2 regions of the Pseudoalteromonas sp. Cn5-37 genome follow, and region 1 is predicted to be linked to the other one. Evidence: predicted binding sites of a transcription regulator. Region 1 holds the regulator's gene; the other holds the start of a gene.
What was found. Region 1 encodes sigma-54, which starts transcription at its own class of promoters, with help from an activator protein. Its sites were predicted from a motif close to GTTGGCACGNNNNTNGNNT; they were not measured.
Positions count from the first base shown of each region.

Region 1 (7,380 bases):
GCCGTAGAAGACCCTCGCTACGTAAAAGAGTTGGTTACCCATCACGTAGGCGGGTACTTAAAAATTGCCCCTGAGCACACTGAAGATGGTCCATTATCTAAGATGATGAAGCCGGGCATGGGAGCTTACGATAAGTTTAAAGAGCTATTTGATAAATACTCAAAAGAAGCGGGTAAAAAGCAGTATTTGATCCCGTATTTTATTTCTGCTCACCCAGGAACGAAAGACGAAGACATGGTGAATATGGCGCTATGGTTAAAGGCTCATGACTTTAAGCTTGATCAAGTACAAAACTTTTATCCATCGCCGATGGCCAATGCAACCACAATTTATCACACTGAGATGAACTCGCTGCGCAATATTAAGAACAATACTGAGCAAGTGCCTGTTCCAAAAGGCGCACGCCAGCGTCGCTTACACAAAGCGATTTTACGATACCACGATCCTGCTGGTTGGCCGATGATCCGTGAAGCACTAAGAAAAATGGGCAAAGCAAATTTAATTGGTAAAGGGCCGAATTGTTTGGTTCCTGAAGAAGGTCGAAACGAGAAAACTGCTAAAGGTAAGGGCGGTAAAGGCCGTGCAGCACTGACTCGTCATACCGGTTTTAGCCAGTTTAAAAAGGCCAATACCAAACCTAGAGTAGGTAAAAATAAGCAGCGTGCAAAGTAAAAGATATAAATACGGCCCTTAAAGGGCCGTTTTTATTTATACCAATTCGCTTAATTAAGTATTATTGTGAATTGGTATCAGATCAATAGCCAGGTTGCGGTGCCTAAAAAGGCAAAGATACCAACAATATCAGTGACGGTTGTCAGCACTACACTGCCGGCAAGGGCTGGGTCTATTTTCATTTTCTTAAGAATTAATGGAATACTCGCACCTGCAATACCTGCGGCAACAAGGTTCATAAACATTGCAAAGGCCAGCACTGCGCCGAGCTTAAAGTCCCATTGCCATAGGGCAACCACTCCAGCAATTAATATCGACCAAATAATACCATTCAGTGCGCCAATCGCCAGCTCTTTGAGTAATAAGAAGCGTTGGTTGGTTTGGTTGATATGGCCAACCGCTATACCACGAATAACCAGGGTTAAGGTTTGGCTACCTGCAACGCCACCCATTGAAGGGACGATACCATTGAGTACCGCTAAAATAGGTAAGATTGCTAAGGTGTTTTCGAAAAAGCTTGCCACAATGGCTGCTAGCAATGCGGTTAATAAGTTAACCCCAAGCCAAATAGAGCGACGCTGCGAACTTTTTAGCACTGGCGCAAAGGTATCTTCTTCGTCGTCAAGACCAGCGAGGCTTAGCATGCTGTGCTCTGCATCTTCACGGATTACGTCAACGATATCATCGATGGTAATACGGCCAAGCAAGTGAGCGTTATCATCTACAACAGGAGCTGAAATCCAGTTGTGACGCTCAAATAGCTGCGCCACATCGCTTTCATCCATAGAGATTAGGATTGACTCACAGTCTTCATCCATTAAATCACGAACAACTTTATCAGAAGGACTTGTCAGTAGCGTGGTTAACGAAAGCGCCCCTAAAAAGCAGTTATGTTTATCAACTACATATAAATCATCGGTACCCTCTGGTAACTCACCTCGTAAGCGTAAATAGCGTAAAACTACATCTAGGGTAACATCTGGACGAATGGTTACCGTATCGCTGTTCATCAGGGCTCCGGCTGAGCGCTCTTGATAAGAAAGCGCTTGAGTTGCCCTTTCTCTATCTTGCGAGTCCATCGCGCTAACAACGTCTTGATATACGGTATCAGGAAGACTACGTAAAACCTCACCTAAGTCATCGTCGTCCATATCTTCTGTAGCAGCAGCAATGTGCTCAGGCTCCATCTGGGCAATAATGCCAAGACGTACATCTTCAGAGAGTTCCTCTAGAACATCACCACGGACATCTGGGTCAACCAGCTGCCAAAGCATACGACGAATTTTATGGGGAGAAGACTCAAGTAAAAGGGCTGTATCACAAGGTGCCGTTTTGGCTAACATGCCGCGCACTTGAACAAATTGACCACTATTGAGTGACTTGGTCACTTGTTTGAGTTGTTGTAGTGGGTAATCTTGTTCAAAGGCTTCTGGCATTGGCGTCCTTACAACTGAAAAAAGTTTAAATAGGCTATGCAAATACAGCATAGTTGCTTTGTAGTGTATTTGCAGAGATATCGTCGCACTGCGATAAATTTATTAAGAGTTTTGTAATTTAGAAAAGCGAGCGATATAAAAGTAGGATATTTAAAGGGAATTTTAAATATCCGAAGTAAGTTTACCGTAAACCTTGAAGTCTTAGCAAATGCTATTCTTGCTCGTGAAAGCGTTGCGCAATTAATTCGCCGATTGCCGTTAATGCAGCGTCAGCGTCAGGACCTTCGCATACAACACGAACCTCTTTTCCTTGACTACTTTCAAGGAGCATTAACGCTAACACGCTGTCGCCTTCAGCTTCTTTCTCATCTTGAAAAAGTGTAATTTTGGCATCAAATTGCAGTGCTAGTTGCGCTAAAACAGTCGCAGCGCGAGCATGTAAGCCAAGTTTGTTTTGAATTAAAAAGGTATCTTCAGCGTGCATTGTTGGTGCCTAGTTAGATATCTTGTTCGCGGTGGCGAATTTTTACATTAGCATGAGTTTTAGAAAAGCTTTCACCAATTGTTTGCGCTAAGTAAACAGAACGGTGTTGGCCTCCTGTACAACCAATTGCAATGGTTAGGTAACTGCGGTTATTGCGCTCTAGATGTGGCAACCAAGTCTGTACAAAGGTTTGAATCTGCCAAGTGAACTTTTGCACTATGCTGTGGCTAGCTAAATAATCCCTGACAGGCTGATCGAGGCCGGTTAGTGGCTTTAAATCAGGCTCCCAGTGTGGGTTCGGTAAAAAGCGTGCATCAAAAACGTAGTCAGCTTCTTTTGGAATGCCATGCTTAAAACCAAACGACATAAACGTAATAATCAGTTTTTTATCTTTCTTACCTAAAATCTTTTCACGAATTGATTCTGCTAACTGATGAACACTCAAATCAGTGGTATCAATCATAAAGTCAGCGCGGGTGATCAGCACATCAAGCAGGATTTTTTCTTGTTTAATGGCAAGATCAAGCGGTAAAGAATCAATCGATAATGGATGCAAACGGCGAGTTTCAGAAAAACGCTTGATTAGGGTTTGATCATCACTATCTAGGTAGAATAGTGTTGGGTTAGCAAAACCTGGCAGGTACTCAAGAATATCATTAAACTCTTGCTGCTCTTTCGGTAAGTTACGTACGTCGATACTGACGGCAATTTTGTCATAATTATCAGAAACACTTCGCACGAGCGAAGGCAGTAGGTTGACAGGAATATTATCAACACAGTAGTAGCCTAAGTCTTCAAGAACTCGTAAAGCGACCGATTTCCCCGAGCCTGAGCGACCGCTGATAATTATTAATTCCATTTATGCCTCTGATGCAATTACTTGAAATAGTTGCTGATCGCTTGTAGCACTTCGCAACTGTTTACAAAAATCTTTATCTTTAAGTCTATCAGCAATTGTTGACAAGGTCTTCAAGTGCAACTGGCAATCGCCATCTGGTACGATGAGTGCCACAAAAATATCAACGGGACGATTGTCTATCGCATCAAAATTGATGGGAGATTCACTGACAATAATAAATGCATGAGGTTCATCAGCACCACTCATTCGACCGTGGGGAATAGCTATTCCTCGGCCGATACCTGTACTACCTAACTTTTCCCTGTTCAGAAAAGCATCTAGGATATCTTGTTGAGATAAATGAGGAAACTGCTGGTGAGCTAACTCGCTAATATACTCAAGAATTCTTTTTTTGCTATTAAAAAGGACCGCAGCTTTGCTGCAGTCCTGATTAGTAAGTGAACTAAGTTTCATAATTTAATGTCGAGCTAATTTCTCTTTATGCTTAATGACTTGGCGATCAAGTTTATCGATCAATGAGTCAATTGCTGCGTACATATCTTGATGTTCTGTAGAAGCGAACAACTCGCCTCCGTTTACATGTAAAGTTGCTTCTGCTTTTTGGCTTAATTTTTCTACATCTAAAATGACATGAACATTATTAATATGATCAAAATGCCTTTCTAGTTTTGCGAACTTAGTGTTTACATAGTCTCTTAATGAATCAGTGACTTCTACGTGACGACCAGTTAAATTTAGTTGCATAAGCATTTTCCTTCTATGTAAAACGTCTAAATCAGACTTTTACGCTGATTAGACGGAGGTATTGCTAGAGACTCACGATATTTTGCAATTGTACGTCTAGCTACTTTAATTCCTTGCTCAGCCAATATATCTGCAATTTTGCTATCACTCAATGGTTTAACCGAGTTTTCTGCAGCAACTAACTTCTTGATTAAAGCGCGAATTGCTGTAGAAGAGCACTCACCACCATTTTCGGTGCTGACATGGCTTGAGAAGAAATATTTCAACTCAAAAATTCCCCTTGGGGTATGCATATATTTTTGTGTTGTAACCCGAGAAATCGTCGATTCATGCATTTCGACCATTTCAGCGACATCGTTTAGCACCATTGGCTTCATTGCTTCTGGGCCATGTTCAAAGAAAGCTTGCTGTTGTTGCACGATACAGTTGGTCACTTTTAGTAAAGTATCGTTACGGCTTTCTAAGCTCTTAATAAACCACTTTGCTTCTTGTAAGTGAGAACGAATAAATTGGCTGTCGCTACTTGATTTAACAGAGCGAGACATCGCTGCATATTGGCTATTCACTCTAATTTTTGGCATACAATCTGGGTTTAACTCGACTACCCAGCGGCCTTTCACTTTTTTCACTGATACATCGGGTATGACGTACTCAGATTCTTCGCGTACTATGCTATCCGCAGGCTTAGGATTTAAGCTGTGAATGAGCGTCATCACTTCTTTAAGCTCGTTTTCTTTAAGCTTAGTCTTTTTCATTAAAGTGCGATAGTCGCGACTTGCTAATAATTCGATATGCTCAGATAAAACCATTTTAGTTTCAGCTAAATATGGCGTATTGGCATCGAATTGACGAAGTTGTATACACAGGCACTCTTGTAAACTTCGGGCGCCGATACCAACTGGATCGAATAACTGTATTCTTTTTAAGACAGCTTCAACTTCATCGAGTTCGATTTCTTCTTCATCATTATTTTGATTAAAGCTTTCGACAATATCTTCGCAGCTAACCGTTAAAATACCTGAGTCATCGATAGCTTCAACGATGGCAACGGCAATCGCTTCATCGGTAGGACTAAATGGTGTGAGCTGTAGTTGCCACATTAAATATTCTTGCAGTGTTTCTGTTGAAGCACCTTGGTAAATAGACTCGTCTTCAGGCATTGGCCCAGACGATGTTGATGGGGCGGCACTCATGTACTCATCCCACGTAACATCCATAGCTAAGTCATCGCTAACCGTATCCTTACTCAGAGCATCACTGCTTTCTTGCTCGAATTCGCTAGGTGCTTCGTCGGCAGACGCGCTGACTTGTACATCGTCAGACTCCGCTTTTTGCTCATTCTTACCGATGCTTTCTTCGTTGTAATCCGCTTCTTCCACTTCAAGCAGAGGATTACTATCAAGCGCTTCTTGAATTTCTTGCTGGAGATCCAATGTACTGAGCTGCAACAAGCGAATGGCTTGTTGCAGTTGTGGAGTCATTGTAAGTTGCTGGCCCATGCGCAGCTGTAATGATTGCCTCATGTATCCCTAACAATCCTTTTTAAGTTATCGGTAACGGTGAGGACACTGTTATCGATTTATTGTCATTGTATAAGTCTAGCAGATGCTCTAGTCGGTGGCGTAATGGTTACAGCCTGAATTGCTCGCCTAGATAAACATCACGTACAGTTTGGTCAGCTAATACGTGCTCAGGTGTCCCTGATGCAATTAGCTCCCCATGAGAAACAATGTAGGCTTTTTCACAAACATCAAGGGTTTCTCGAACATTATGGTCAGTAATAAGTACACCAATACCACGATTTTTTAGGTGCTCAATAATTTTCTTTATATCTAACACCGAAATAGGATCAACACCAGCAAAAGGCTCATCTAAAAGGATAAATTTAGGATTAGCGGCTAATGCACGTGCAATTTCAACGCGGCGTCGTTCACCACCTGACAGTGCCATACCTTGGCTATCGCGAATATGTTGAATGCTAAATTCATCTAATAAGTTGTTAAGCGTCTCTTCGCGCGTTGTTTTGTTAAGATCTTTGCGGGTCTCTAATATGGCCATCAAGTTTTGGTAAACTGTTAATTTTCGAAAAATAGACGACTCTTGTGGTAGATAACCAATACCTAAGCGCGCACGGCTGTGCATTGGCAAAAGCGTGATATCGTTATCATCGATGCTTATTTTTCCTTTGTCGCTTGGTACGAGGCCTACAATCATATAGAAGGTCGTTGTTTTACCTGCACCATTTGGCCCTAACAAGCCAACAATACTGCCCGCTTCAACTTCAAGACCGACATTTTTAACCACTTGGCGGCCTTTGTAGCTTTTAGCTAAAAGCTCTGCTTTTAATGTGCTCATGGTTGGCCTTTATCGTCTTTTTTATTTTCTACAGGCACTAAAATAGTGTGTACACGATCTGTTGAGTTTTCGTCTTTTTCTGCGCTGATCAGCTGTTGAGCCATATCATAGGTAATGCTTTTTGCCGTTACTTTTTGACCCGCTTGAGTGACTTCAGCTTCGCCATTGAGTGTTAAGAAGCGTTTCGCAACATCATAACGAACTTCTTCGGCGCTGGCACTCATCACGGTACCATCAGCTTGCTTTTCTTCGAAGTAAGCTGGTTTGCCTGTAGCGATAATTAATTCGACTGTACCTTCGGTGTCACCGCCATGTGCCTCAAGTCGCTCTGCTGTAATGCGACGATCACCATGCACGATCTCTACGTTACCTTCGAATATGCCAACGCCATCTTTTAGTTTACCGACTTGGCGATCTGAGCTAATGCTAATTTGAGCGCCTGTTTGCTCGGCAGCTGCGCCCGAAAAGGCAATTAATAAGCTTGGGATCAGGAGTAATTTCTTCAGTTTATTGGTCATAGTATATGGTTCGTGTATGGTTAGTTAACTCAACAATTTCGGCTTTTAAATCGGCTTTTAAGCCTTTACCGGTAATTTTTAAATTCGGTCCTGTTAGTGTTACAGGTTGCTTTGAAAACATCGTCATTTTATCAATGTCGACATTAATATTTTCTGCTTTTATGTCTTCGATCATACCGTTATGGGTTAAGTTTTTAGCAACTACATCCCCTTCAAAAATCAGCTGATCATTTTCGTATAAAGTAGCTTCTTTGGCTCTTACTTGCCAAACTTGCTGATCGCTATAAATAGTAAAAATAGGTTGTTCAAAAA
Region 1 is NZ_JAKGBA010000023.1:29,836-37,215, reverse strand. It holds gene L1266_RS17925 (YgiQ family radical SAM protein) at 1-672, shown strand, start outside; gene mgtE (magnesium transporter) at 750-2,108, opposite strand; gene L1266_RS17915 (HPr family phosphocarrier protein) at 2,320-2,592, opposite strand; gene rapZ (RNase adapter RapZ) at 2,606-3,451, opposite strand; gene ptsN (PTS IIA-like nitrogen regulatory protein PtsN) at 3,452-3,904, opposite strand; gene hpf (ribosome hibernation promoting factor) at 3,908-4,195, opposite strand; gene L1266_RS17895 (RNA polymerase factor sigma-54) at 4,222-5,718, opposite strand; gene lptB (LPS export ABC transporter ATP-binding protein) at 5,825-6,550, opposite strand; gene lptA (lipopolysaccharide transport periplasmic protein LptA) at 6,547-7,068, opposite strand; gene lptC (LPS export ABC transporter periplasmic protein LptC) at 7,058-7,380, opposite strand, start outside.

Region 2 (7,380 bases), on a different contig from region 1:
ATGTTTTGATATAGTAAATCTTCAAATACGGCGCGGCTTTTTTTGTAGCCTACCGTGCTGGCATTCGCGAGATTATTTGAGATCACCGAAATATCGGTTTGCTGGGCGTCAAGCCCGGTTTTACTGATCCATAATGCAGGATTCATAACTCTACCCTCTCAGTCATCTTAAACAATGCGTAACAGCTGATCTTGACGCTCATCGAGCTCTTCGGCTGTTTTCATCAATTTAACTTGTAATTCAAATTGGCGTTGATTGCTGATCATATCGACCATTTCATGCACTGGGTTTACGTTCGACATTTCAAGCGTTCCCGACAATACTTTTACGTTTGGTGAAATGTCACAAAAACCACAAAGGTCATTGACCAACATGTCTTCTTTTGGTCGAAATAAACCGTCATTGCCTTTTTCAAGCTGAGTGTTATCAGCCTCAATCACTTTTAAGCGATCAACCACTTCCAAAAAGTTAGCAGGCGCACCTTGCGGGCGAACCTGAATAGCGCCATCTTCACTAAACTCAACTTTTTCAATAGGCAATGGCAAAATGATTGGACCACCTTCGCCAATTACTTGACGGCCATGGCTGGTGATCAATGCGCCATCTGGAGTAATGTTTAATGTGCCAGTTTTGGTGTACGCCTCATTGCCGGATGCATCTTGTACGCTCAACCAACCACGGTCGCTCATCGCGATATCAAGCTCACGGCCAGTTTCAACAAAACCACCCGATTCCATATTAGATCCTGGGCGTTCTTGCATTGCAAACACCCTAGATGGCAGACCTTCACCGAAGGCTTGCATAGAGCGAGCTTGTGCAAAATCAGCTTTAAAGCCAGTGGTGTTAGCATTAGCAAGATTGTTGGCCTTGAGCTCAAGACCTCGCAAACTTTGCTTAGCACCCGACATGGCAATGTAGACCATTTTGTCCATAACATTGACTCACTAAAAATACGATAATTAGGAAATGCAATAAAAGTGCCAAAGTAAAATTGACGCTAAAATAGAAGAGAAAAATGAATAGTAAGAATGAAAAAAGGCTGCCAATAGAGGAAGCAGCCTTCGTGTCGGATTAAGCTTAGAACCGTTAAGATTAACGGATCTGTAGGATGTTTTGTTGTAGTGTTGAGTTAACCTCAAGCGCACGTGAATTTGCTTGGAAGTTACGCTGAGCACTAATTAAGTCAACAAGTTCATTGGTTAAGTTAACGTTTGATTGCTCAAGCGCTGATGAGTTAATTGAACCTAGAGTACCTGAACCTGGTTCACCCGCAATCGGCTCACCTGACGTTAAACTCTTCTTCCAAGATGTATCACCAACTTGTTGCAAGCCCTGAGAATTAGAGAAGCGCACCATAGCAACTTGACCTAGGAACGACGTATCTCCATTACTGTATGACGCAACAATTTTACCGTCAGAACCGATATCAATTCCTGATAGACGACCTACAGTCGCACCATCTTGCTCTAATGCTTTTACTTCAAAGTTACTTGCGTATTGAGTTGGAACTTTATTTGCTGTTGCCGCTTCATCACGCCAGTTAATAGTCACATCATCAGGGAAACTTGCACCATTCGAAAGTAAATCAGAAAGGCCTGTCGCAGCACCTAAACCACTCGGTAACGTTAATGGATTAAATGTTGTATCAGTATTCGCTGTACCATCTGTACTTTGTGGTAAGCCACTGGCATCAAACTGAAAAGTTGATAATGGTGTATAAGGTGTTGTGGTTTGCTCAACACCTGTTGCATCAAATGGCTTTTCATCTAATGTAGCGTATACTTCCCACTCATTTTCATTACCAGTCACTGTAGAATCAGTTTTCACAAAGAAGAACTGTAGAATATGCGGTTCACCTAATGAGTCATACACCGTTGTCGATGTAGAGCTGTTATAAGTTGCACTTGTTTCTGGATCGAATGGTGTCACAGTTGGCGCAGAGGCACGTGAATCAAGGTTAAATGACGAATAGACATTCGTGGTTGCACGTGGTGAACCTGATGCATCTGGAATTTGTAGCGCAGAAGATGTACTTAAGCTTACAGAGGTTGTGTCACCGGTTGCTTCATCAACAGGGAAACCTTGTAAGTAATTACCGCTCGCATCCACAATAAAGTTATCTTTATTAAGTTTGAACGCACCAGCACGCGTGTAAGTAAAGTCTTGTGCACCTAAGTCATTCGCCATTGCGAAATAACCTTCACCAGTAATTGCTAAATCAAGTGAGTTATTTGTGAAAGAGAGTGAACCTTGGTGGAATTGTTGTGCCACCATTGTTGTCCTTACACCGTCACCATTTTTTGTTTTACCAGAACTAAATACTGATGATGCGTATACATCAGCGAACTCTGCACGAGACTCTTTAAAGCCCGTAGTGTTAACGTTAGCAATATTATTTGCTGTTACGTCTAAATCTTTTTGTGCGGCTGCTAAGCCTGTTAATGCAATATTGAAGCTCATAACTCACCTCTAACCTATCTCTTAGCCTAAGCTAACCCAAACCTTTTATACTTATGCGATTTCAGCTATATCAGTTAGCCTAACCGCACCCTCTTTTGTATTTACGATAATGCCGCTTGCGCCATTAATATTGACACTTTCAATATTCTTAAAGGTCGCCATAGGCATACTGCTGTAGTCTCCATTTACAAAGCCTTCAGCACTGATGTCATACTCGCCTTCAGGGAGCACATTGCCATCGTTATCTTTACCATCCCACTCAAAACGCAGTGCGCCCGCAGACTGAGAACCTAGTTCAATGGTTCGTACTAACTGACCTGAAGAATCTGTTATTCTTAGCGTTAAAGATTCAACGGCTGTCTCAGCAACCACCGACCCTTTAGCAAGGTTTTCACCGTCAAAGTCAATGGTGTCAGACTCTAATAACGCTTGCTTACCAACCAAAGTGGAAGCCTGTAACGCAGAATTTGATGTCATTGATGCAGTCAGTGAGTCAAACTTCTCGTTTAAGTTTGAAATACCTTCAGCCATAGTAAAGTTCGTCATCTGCGCGATCATTTGATCGTTATCAGCAGGGTTACTCGGATCCTGGAACGACAACTGCTGTGTTAACAACGAAAAGAAATCTTCCTGAGAAAGTGTGTTGTTGTCTTCCTCAGTTGTTTGCGTATTGCTTTGATTCCAACGCAAGCTATCCATATAGGATGATGATGCAGAGCTGATGTCGTTACTCATAACTTATCCTCGATTACCGTTGTCCTAACAACAGTGTTTTACTTAACATTTGCTTAGCTGCATCAGCAACTTGCACATTTGTTTGGTAAGAGCGAGAGGCAGAAATCATATTTGCCATTTCTTCTACAACATTAACGTTAGGTTTGTAGATATAACCATTTTCATCCGCACTTGGGTGATTCGGGTTATATTCAATTTGTAGCGGCTTATCGCTCTCTACAATACCTAAAACTTTAACGCCTACAGAAGAGCCCTGAGGATTGCTTTGCGATGCTGACGCTTTGGTCAACTCTGCAGCAAAAACAGGATGGCGCGCTCGGTATGTCTGGTCTTGGCTAGAGCTAATCGTGTTTGCATTCGAAATATTACTCGCTGTGGTATTTAAGCGCACATTTTGTGCACTCATACCCGTGCCTGAAATATCAAAAACATTATATAAACTCATGATTAAGCTCCTTGACTACCGAGGGCTTTTTTAAGGCCTTTAATTTTACTACTCATAAATTGCAGGCTTGCCTGATACTCTAATGAGTTCTGTACATACAAGTTTCGTTCCACTTGTATATCTACAGAGTTACCATCGCCTGTATCTGCTTGATTTGGCGTACGAAACATTTCTGCACCGCCAACAAAACGGCTGCCTCCGGCAATATGTTTAGCATCGGTTCTTACCATGCTATTGCCGCCTTGTTGGTTGCTTTTTGCCGCTTTTAATGCCGAGGCAAAATCAATGTCTTTCGCTTTATAGCCCGGCGTATCAGCATTAGCGATATTGGTCGCTAATAACTCAGCGCGTTGTGAACGGATCAACATTGCATGGGGGTGAACACCAAATGCTTTATCAAAACTGATAGCCATAACCATCTCCAAAAAATTGACTCTAGAGTGATTAATGCAAAAGCTAAGCCAATAATGAAGGGGATATTTTATTTACGTAAGATATTGAATAATAGATAAATTTAGCAACCTAAGAGCTAGGTTGCTAAGAAAGGTTTACTTTTTCTGGTAGATGATGCCTGGATTACAACGAACCATCTCAAAGCTATCACTTAAGCCCGCCATTGATTCTGACGCACCTAAAAAGAGGTAACCTTTAGGGTTTAGGGCTTGAGCAAATTGCGAGATAATTTTAGCTTTTACCTCTGGTGAGAAGTAAATGAGCACGTTACGGCAAAATATAATGTCAAACTTGCCCATTAAAGCGTATGAATCCAGTAAGTTAAGGTGTCTAAAGCTAACCATTTTACGTATAGGGTCAATGACTTGAGCCATTCCATTGCCGCTGTCTTTAAAGAACTTTTGACGGCGTTCCATCGACAAACCACGCGCAAGCGCTAGCGAGTCATACTCAGCGTTTTTGCACATATCAAGCATGGTATTAGAGATATCAGTGCCGATTATTTGCGCCCCCATCTTTAATACACCTGGGTTTTTTGACTGAAACTCGGCAACCGACATTGCAATTGAATACGGCTCTTGTCCTGATGAACTTGCCGCTGACCATATTTTTAATGGTCTACGCACATCTTTAAGCTCAGGAAATAATTTCGTTTTCAATAACTCAAACGGATACTGGTCACGAAACCAAAGCGTTTCATTGGTTGTCATTGCATCAACCACAGCGGCACGAAGCTGCCTCTCATGAGGACTCAGTGTTTTACTTACCAACTGCGATAAAGACTCGACATTAAAACGCGCCATAAGTGGAGCGAGACGGCTTTTAACTAAATAAAGTTTATTATCGCCAAGCACAATGCCGCATTGTTGCTCTAAAAAAGAGCGAAATTGATCGTATTCGCTTTGTTGTAAATGCTTATTTTCCAAAGTAATACCACCTATAAACTATTAATCACAATGAACCCATTTTTTTACAGCAGTCGCTAGTTCATCTGGGTTAAATTTAGCAATAAAATCGTCAGCTCCCACTTTCTCAATCATTGCTTGGTTGAATACACCACTTAAAGAAGTATGTAAGATCACATGCAAAGGTGATAATTTTGGATCGGCCTTTATCTCGGCGGTTAAGGTATAGCCATCCATTTCTGGCATTTCAACATCTGAAATTAATAAGCCAACTCGCTCAGTAATATCGTTCTGGCAATCAAGTTGAGCTATTTCTCTTAGTCTTAGTAAGGCCTCTTTGCCATTTTTAGCAAGCTCAGTTTGTACACCAAGTGGCTCAAGCGCTCGTTTTACTTGATTTCTCGCGACAGCAGAGTCATCAGCAATAAAGACGATTCTTTCACCTAAATCTTTCTGGAACTCACCTTCACCAACAACATCTGCGCTAACTTCAGTGTTCACTGGGCAGATTTCATTTAGGATCTTTTCAACATCCAAAATCTCAACCAGTTCGTTTTCTATTTCTGTGACTGCTGTTAGGTAAGAATAACGTCCAGCTCCCGAAGGTGGTGGCATTATTTTTTCCCAGTTCATATTTACGATACGTTCTACACCACCAACCAAAAACCCTTGTACTGAACGGTTGTATTCGGCAATGATGATAAAGCTGTCTTTTATGTTTTCAATTGCAGGACCACCGACAGCCATTGATAAGTCAATAACAGAAATAGTTTGTCCACGAATATGCGCAACACCGCGAATATAGGCATTTGATTTTGGCATGTTCGTAAGTGGCGGGCATTGCAAAACCTCTCTTACTTTAAACACGTTAATACCAAAGCGCTGACGCCCTCTGAGTTTGAATAATAGTAATTCAAGGCGGTTTTGCCCAACCAACTGAGTTCGCTGGTTAACTGAGTCTAAAATGCCTGCCATTTCAATCTCCTAAAGATAAACAATCAGAGCTGGAACAATAATTGCCTTCTTTGTGTTAAAGCTACATAAGGTTACGAAGCGTCTATTTTTTGACGCAAAATATTTATACCTTGTTTTCAACAATAAGCATAGTCGAAACAATATGAGTTTGTTAAAAAAAAGCCGAAGATACAGTGTTTTTTATTTTCTTTCTAGCCTGTTGTTTGCAACACAACTACAAGCAGAAGTCTATAACAACGAGCAACTTCAACAGATCGCTGTTGATTTTGTGAGTGAACACATGCCTGACTTGAACACAACACCACAGATAAGCGCTTTGCCTCTGGATAGTCGCATTCCTGATAGGTTATGTGAGTCGCCATTAAACAAAGAGTTACCAACAGAGCCTCCTTTTAATCGGCAGGTCACGGTACAACTTAAGTGCCAAGACATAAATAGTTGGACCCAATACGTTCACGTTAGAATTATAGAACTTGAGCCAGTCGTTGTTGTTACAACGAGTCTTACTCGAGGTGAAGTTATTCGTGCCGAACATTTACGCCTAGAAATGAAACCTAAGCAATTTGTTAGAACGCAATACGTACAAGATGAGTCTATACTTATTGGCAGTCGCAGTAAGCGAAATTTACGCGGTGGTACACCTATTGTTATGAGCCAAGTTTGCATGGTTTGCAAAGGCGATAACGTAACTATCTATGCTTCGTTACGGGGCTTAAGGATCAAAACCACCGGAATTGCGCTAGAAGATGGCACGTTAGACGAATTAGTACGTGTAAAAAATAAAAAATCAGGTAAAGTATTAAATGCGCGTGTGGATGGAGTCGAGTCTGTACAGGTAAATATTTAATTTTAACTATTTATGCTAAAGTATCCGCTGTGCCCGCCGATATAAAGGCATAAGTTGGGTAATGTATAGGTCAAAAATTATGGTAAGCAATGTCAATAATGGTCAACAACAGCCTTCTGTGTTGACAAATACCAAGCAAAAAAAGCTTGATTTACAAAAAGATAATGCTAATGCAGCTGCTGCTAAATCAGCCGCACCTAAAGCAAGTGCAGATTCTGTCAGTTTAACACCTCAGGCAAAGCAGCTTAAATCATTGCAAGAAAAAGCAGAGCAGTCTTCTGGTTTTGATAGCAATAAAGTGGCTGAGCTGAAAAAAGCGATCAGCGAAGGTAAATACCAAATTGATGCTGAAAAGCTAGCAAAGAACATCGCTGCATTCGAGTTTGATGTCTATGGCTGATCATAATCATTTAATAGCCAGCAAACTAACACAGCAAGTTTCGTGCTTGGAGTCTATTGCTGCGTTGTTAGATGATGAATTGACAGCCATTGCTGCAAAACGTGGCGAAGGATTAAAGAGTATTGCCCAACAAAAAATTTCTTTGCTCCAACAAATCCAA
Region 2 is NZ_JAKGBA010000007.1:157,987-165,366, forward strand. It holds gene flgG (flagellar basal-body rod protein FlgG) at 1-146, opposite strand, end outside; gene L1266_RS11455 (flagellar basal body rod protein FlgF) at 168-932, opposite strand; gene flgE (flagellar hook protein FlgE) at 1,093-2,460, opposite strand; gene L1266_RS11465 (flagellar hook assembly protein FlgD) at 2,512-3,195, opposite strand; gene flgC (flagellar basal body rod protein FlgC) at 3,209-3,640, opposite strand; gene flgB (flagellar basal body rod protein FlgB) at 3,643-4,053, opposite strand; gene L1266_RS11480 (CheR family methyltransferase) at 4,189-5,019, opposite strand; gene L1266_RS11485 (chemotaxis protein) at 5,041-5,973, opposite strand; gene flgA (flagellar basal body P-ring formation chaperone FlgA) at 6,116-6,820, shown strand; gene flgM (flagellar biosynthesis anti-sigma factor FlgM) at 6,900-7,220, shown strand; gene flgN (flagellar protein FlgN) at 7,213-7,380, shown strand, end outside.
Region 2: a site for sigma-54 is predicted at 4,088-4,106, ahead of flgB (flagellar basal body rod protein FlgB). Genes of this name have one in related genera too.